Regions from separate parts of the Nostoc sp. CALU 1950 genome, predicted to be linked through region 2. Evidence: riboswitches for the same ligand, from Rfam matches in the RefSeq annotation. Region 2 holds a riboswitch; the other holds the start of a gene.
What was found. Region 2 has a riboswitch for cobalamin ahead of ABF638_RS22300 (hypothetical protein). Riboswitches for the same ligand answer to the same signal wherever they lie in the genome.
Positions count from the first base shown of each region.

Region 1: it holds a riboswitch for cobalamin, as region 2 does, so the genes downstream of both, ABF638_RS08525 (energy-coupling factor ABC transporter permease) here and ABF638_RS22300 (hypothetical protein) in region 2, are expected to answer to the same signal.

Region 1 covers NZ_JBDNJQ010000020.1:47,847-51,215, forward strand. The annotation lists cobalamin riboswitch at 1,051-1,190, shown strand; gene ABF638_RS08525 (energy-coupling factor ABC transporter permease) at 1,217-1,993, shown strand; gene ABF638_RS08530 (energy-coupling factor ABC transporter substrate-binding protein) at 1,980-2,282, shown strand; gene cbiQ (cobalt ECF transporter T component CbiQ) at 2,279-3,085, shown strand; gene ABF638_RS08540 (energy-coupling factor ABC transporter ATP-binding protein) at 3,066-3,369, shown strand, end outside.
Region 2 covers NZ_JBDNJQ010000088.1:1,514-4,882, forward strand. The annotation lists gene cobW (cobalamin biosynthesis protein CobW) at 1-179, opposite strand, end outside; gene ABF638_RS22295 (methyltransferase domain-containing protein) at 502-1,503, opposite strand; gene ABF638_RS22300 (hypothetical protein) at 1,668-1,967, opposite strand; cobalamin riboswitch at 2,314-2,456, opposite strand; gene hetL (heterocyst differentiation pentapeptide repeat protein HetL) at 2,790-3,369, shown strand, end outside.

The DNA of each region.
Region 1 (3,369 bases), on a different contig from region 2:
ATATCTTACTTAAAATTGTCAAGCTGTTTTGCCTTAGTTTTCAATGTTTAGTTCATTGCTTCAAACCCTTGATGCTCAATGATATTCAATCCATGAGCAAGTAGAGACAGCAGTAAGCCGTTGCAAAATTCTTGCTGAATGAATCAAAGGCGATCGGCTCAACAATATACCAAAATGAATACGTGAATTACTGAAATGAGAAAGCAATCAAGCATTTTGAGAAAGCAATATGCCTTTTTGCTTGCTGAATCTACCGAAATGAGAAAGCATTTAAGCTTTTTGATTAAGCAAAATGCCTTTTTACTTGCTGAATCCACTGAAATGAAAAAGCATTTAAGCTTTTTGATTAAGCAATCAGGCATTTTGAGAAAGCAATTAGGTATTTTGCTGATTAAATTCGACTTTATCTTTACTTTTACTTTATAAATGACTTCTTATAGGATTACTATTTGATTTTTGAATAAAACTCAGTACACCTTTATTCCTTCTTCCCAGTCCCCATTGCCCCTAATCCCCAGAGGGGGCCCCGAGTTCCCCAATCCCCAGTCCCTTACCTCTACGAGTGATTCAGAAATCAAAGACGCTCGATGACTCGCTACCGCTTCGCTATCGGATTGCTATATACCAATTCAATTAATGATTGCAACACATCCTTGGGTAAAGACGCGATGAATCGCGTCTCTACAAATGGTTTATTTATCACATTCTTTTTTCAAATTGGTATTAGATGCTGCTATTAAGATCAACGTAATCAAGTGTTGATGTTTCTTAGAGGATGTTTTAAAAGTGGTTGGCTGTAATTTTAGGCACTTGTCGATCCCCCTAAATCCCCCTTAAAAAGGGGGACTTTGATTCTAGTTCCCCCCTTTTTAAGGGGGGTTAGGGGGGATCAGAACGATACGGGATAAGGTTATCAGACTTGTGTGTACACCGTAGCTCTTTTTAAGGGGGTTAGGGGGATCAAGAAGTGCCTAAAATTACAGCCGACCAGTTATAAACTACGCTTTGTGAATACCTGGTAAAAAATCGCTGCTCAAAATTGGTAATGGTGATATAGTTACTCAAATCGGTTCTGATGGGAAGCAGCCATCGGACGCAAGGGGGAAAGTCCGGTGTAAATCCGGCGCTGTCCCGCAACTGTGAACCAAAATTAGGTGAGTCAGGATGCCCGCCGGTTAGAATCAATTCGTTTACATAAATCTGCGAGGTACAGATTATGAAAAGAAAAAAACAGGCGTTAGTCAGTCTAACCCTGATGGGAGTTATCAGTTTTTATCTAGTCATTGGTTTGCCCAAACCCGCCTACGCCATGCACATCATGGAAGGTTTTTTGCCAGTGCAGTGGGCAATTTTTTGGTGGATTGTGGCATTACCATTTTTTCTATTAGGATTGCGTAGTCTGACTCGCATTACTCAAGCTAACCCGGAATTGAAACTACTCCTGGGCTTGGCTGGTGCTTTTACTTTTGTACTGTCAGCTTTGAAAATCCCTTCTGTCACCGGTAGCTGTTCTCACCCAACAGGGACAGGGTTAGGTGCGGTGCTGTTTGGCCCCCTTACTATGTCGGTTTTGGGTAGCTTAGTATTGTTGTTTCAAGCTTTGTTACTGGCGCATGGCGGCTTGACGACGCTGGGGGCAAATGCTTTTTCGATGGCGATCGCTGGCCCTTTCCTAGCTTACTGGATATATAATCTGACAATAAAGTTAGGTGGTAAACAACAAATCGCCATATTTTTAGCAGCTGCGATCGCAGATTTACTCACCTACATTATCACTTCCATCCAACTCGCCCTAGCTTTCCCCGCACCTGTTGGTGGGTTTATCGCTTCATTTACCAAGTTCGCCGGAATTTTTGCCATTACTCAAGTTCCCTTAGCAATTAGTGAAGGATTACTAACTGTGTTGGTGTGGAACTGGCTGCAATCTTATAATCCTCAAGAATTAGAATTGTTGAAATTAATCAAGCGAGGAAGTGGCAATGAGTCAATCTAAAAAAGGGTTGAGTAACTGGCTGTTGGTATTAGGAGTTATAGCTTTAGCAGTTGCACCGTTAATATTTGTGCGAGGTGGGGAGTTTTCCGGTGCTGATGGCAAAGCAGAAGAGGCTATTAATGAAATACAACCCGAATATAAACCCTGGTTTAAATCATTTTTTGAACCAGCTAGTGGGGAAATAGAAAGCTTATTATTTGCTTCTCAAGCGGCTTTGGGTGCGGGAGTAGTTGGTTATGCAATTGGATTGTATAAAGGACGTTCCCAACAACAAAAACCTAAAGAATGAGCCTACAACTAGACACTTTAGCTTATACCAATCGATTGCGAAGATTGCCACCAGAGCATAAACTAATTTTTGCATTTACTACTCTTGCTATTTCCCTGGCTAGCCATCCGCTAGTGCAAATATTGATGGCACTTTGGATGGGTATTTGGACAGTTATCTATGCAAGAATTCCCGCTGGTGTTTATTTTAAATTGTTAACATTTACCATAATTTTTTGTTTGACAAGTTTGCCAGCACTTATGGTGAATGGAGTTACGATTAATGATTTGCCAAACGTACAATTAGATTCGTGGTATGGATTAACTCTCGGACACTTCTATATTTATATCAGTCATCATGGCAGTATCCAAGCATTAGGAATTTTAACCAGAGCATTAGCCTCTGTTTCTTGCTTATATTTTCTCATGTTAACCGTCCCTTTCACGGAGATATTGCAAACTCTGCGTTACTTACGATTTCCAGTGCTTTTAACCGATTTGTTATTACTAATGTATCGGTTTATTTTCATCCTATTGAACACAGCCGAGGAATTATGGACGGCACAAAATTCCCGTGGTGGTTACCGTACTTGGCGTAGTGGAATGAAAAGTTTAGCACTACTAATCGGACAATTATTACAGCGAACCTTACAACGATATAGTCAGTTTTCTCTGGGATTGCAATCACGGGGTTTTGTGAGCGAATTTCGAGTTTGGCATCCCCGCCGCTATCGTCCCCAAGCGCGATATATCATCGAAGCAATTTGCGGCTGTGTAGGATTAATAGGATTAGAATTTTGGCGAAATGCAGGAATATTTACTTGAATTTGAGCAGGTATATTACACCTATCCAGGCACACAAGAATCAGCTTTGAATGGTCTAACACTGAAGATTCCATCTGGTAAAAGGTGTGCGTTAATTGGGCAGAATGGTTGTGGTAAAACGACGCTATTTTTATTAGCTAATGGTCTCTATAAACCTGATTCTGGTATTGTCCGTTGGCGTAGTGAACCGTTAAGTTATAATCGCAATGATCTTAGTAACTTACGCCAGAAAGTTGGACTAGTATTTCAAGATCCAGAACAACAATTAGTAGCTTCTACTGTTG
Region 2 (3,369 bases):
CCTTCATCGTCACAAACTCGGCAATCACGTAAAAGTTCGCCATCAATTCCGATTTCTCCAAATTCATTCACCAAAACCGCAATGCGTCGCCCTTCATTGTTTTGGAGTAAATGGCGAATTAACGTTGTTTTGCCTGCACCAAGAAATCCTGTAATTACTGTGACGGGAATTTTTTGCATATAAAGTGTGTCGTTTGTTGATCGTTAATTTTGCGATGTGCAGAAAGAAGTTCTAACCGCAGATATCACGCAGTCAGCTGGTGTTAAAATCCAAATATTCATCACTAGCTGCGAGCGCCCAAAACAAAACTTAAATTCGTTCTTAGTACAGGATTTCACAACTTCGTAGCGAATCCTCTGCGTACCTCTGCGCTTTCCTCAGCGTCCCTACCCTGCGGGAAGGCGTTCGCGTAGCGTCTCGTAGAGAAGCGCCTATGCGTTTAAATTTCAATCCTCAATTCGCGCAAAGCAGTACTTATTAGTTAAAGTGGTGTCGGGTTGGCTACCTAATCAAGCTTGAGGGATTTTGCTTGGCAAAGTTTCTATCGATCAATTCTGTACTCCCGTTCCCCCGCACAGCGCGGAACATTCCAAATCGACACAATCCTGCACCAAACGCCAAACGCATCAGTAAAAGCGTCGGTACCTCGCGCACAGACTTGACAAAACCAGACAGTCCAAAACGCACCAATCCCTCTGGTCGAGCCACTCCTTGCCAAATCGAATCGAACCAAGAAGGAAGGGTTTCTTGAGTCCAGTCTGCCGTAATTACCTTCCCCTCAACTAATTCTGTCCCCGCCAAAAGCTCGGAAAAGCCTTCAATGCTGGAAAAAGCAGGATGAGACCACTGTTCGAGGAGTTGCCGCATTACTGGTTTCTCCCAAAAATTTAGGGGTTTTTGGCGGTCATCCCTCTGATTCCAGTCAGCTACAACCAACACTCCACCAGGCTTTAGCACCCGCATTAATTCTCTAGCAAAGACGGTTTTATCTGGCATGTGGGGGCCTGCTTCGATTGACCAGACCACATCAAAACTGGCATCTGGAAACGACAGTGCCATTGCATCATCGACCGCAAACTGGGCGTTTAGCCCTTGGGGTGTTAACTCCTGGGCACGCTTTACCTGCTGTGGGCTGATCGTAATCCCTGTGACCGCAAACCCATAATCTCGCGCTAAAATCCGGCTGCTGCCGCCAATACCACAGCCAACATCTAAGACGGTAGTGCCAGAAGGTAATTTATCTAAACCACCCCATTTAACCATTTCATGTACAAAGTCAGATTTAGCAGCCAAAAAATCCTTTCGTCGTGGCGGCGAACCGTAGTGACCGAGGTGAATGTGTTCCCCCCAATAAAACTCTACGATGCCATCAAGAGTCCATTGATCGTAGGAATTAGCGACTGTGGCTGAGGATTCATACTTGCGGGCCGTCAGGAGATAAGCCGCAATTCCAATCACCAAAATCAGAATAAAACCAATTACAGAATATAATAAAGTTGCCATTTTTTTGAACCCTTCTGTACAACTATTTGAGAGGATGTTTTAAAAGTCCTCTGGTTGGTAGCAAAACGTTTTAGATCCCCCTAAATCCCCCTTAAAAAGGGGGAATTTTAGAGACTTTGCCCCCCTTAAAAAGGGGGGTTGGGGGGATCAACAAGTGCCTAAAATTACAGCCAACCACTTTTAAAACATCCTCTGAGTTGATCTAACGGTTTACTCATTGCTGCTCGTCCCGAATTAGACGCGCGATGTCGTAATCGCCCACCAGATTCGATGCTTACGATGAGCGGAGCTAACGCAATATAAATCACCCTATACATCGAAATTGCAATGTTTTGAATATCTTGAATAATTCTCCCTTGAAGTAGACTGGGCTTGTGTTTATCTTGGAGGACAGCTGTTTGTTTGACAAAGGGATGAACAGCAGTGGGAATTTTTTCAACTCGGTGAATATAGAATTTTGGCATGATGATTAACTGAAATATTAGTCTAGTGAATTAGCAATTTTTATGCTAATTGGGAAAGCATTTGTTCAGTAGTAGAACAGGAATATGTATGTCACACACGCCATTTCTTACCTGTTTTGAACAACTTCTATTTGTTAGTTCAATACACAATATTTGCAAGCGATACTCTCATCTGGGGTAGCGATCGCAGCATCTAAAAACAAAATTTTATCCTAAATTAACCGCCTACCCTCTCATAGAAAGCTGTAATCTGTAGCGTTTTGATATGTGGGGCTATGAGAACGTAAAGCTGATTAGTTGCAGAAATTTTCATAAAGATACTTATCTGTGCCTCGCAGATGTACAAAATTACAAGTCAACTTCGGCGGGCATTCTGACTCACAAGGCAAGCCTTGATTACAGCTGCGGGACAGCGCCGGATTTACACCGGACTTTCCCCGTTTCCTCTAGCGGCTGTTCCCCACTAGAACCGAGATTCATCTGAATACTAACACAACTGTGATTTGCTTGCATAAAAATCAATGGTCGATCTATACTGGCATTCGTCATTAATCGCGGTAAGTCTCATTTTTTACCAAAGCTTGCTATAGATTTTGATCAATATCTTTCTTTAAATTGGAACTTGATGTTGTCTTTCATTGTGGTTGCTAGTGTAGGAATAATTTTCGGTGCGTACTTAGCTGAATTTGTTTCCAGCTAATAGAATTCAGAGAACTTTTGGTTATTTTTTGCTTGCATTAACCAACGGCATCCTAAAATCCCGTATGAAGAATCACACTGCGATCGCATGAAAGACCCTCTCCTAAACTTAAAATTTTTAACATGGATATAAATGAAATTCTTAAATCTTATGCTGCTGGAGCAAGAAACTTTCAAAGACTAAATCTGCAAGAAGCAGAATTAACAAATGCCAACCTCATAGGCGCAGATTTTAGCTATGCTGATTTACGTCAAACACGACTTGGTAGAACTAATCTTAGCCGAGCTTGCTTACACGAAGCAGACTTGAGTGAATCTATCCTTTGGGGCATAGATTTGAGTGAAGCAGACTTATATCGTGCTGTTCTCCGAGAAGCTGATTTAACAGGGGCAAAATTAATCAAGACACGCTTAGAAGAAACAAATTTAATCAAAGCTAGTTTATGTGGTGCTAATTTGCATGGTGCAAACTTATCTCGTTCTCTGTTATTTCAAGCAGACTTACGCCCCAGTTCTGACCAGCGTACAGATTTGGGATATGTGGTTTTGAGTTGGGCAGATTTGAGTTATGCCGACCTCAGAGCCGTTTCCATGCATCACGCCAACTTAGATAAAGCAAAATTATGTCGCGCTAATCTGTCTAAAACAATACAGTGGGGTAACTTAGCGGCGGATTTAAGTGAGGCTAGTTTGCAAGGTGCAG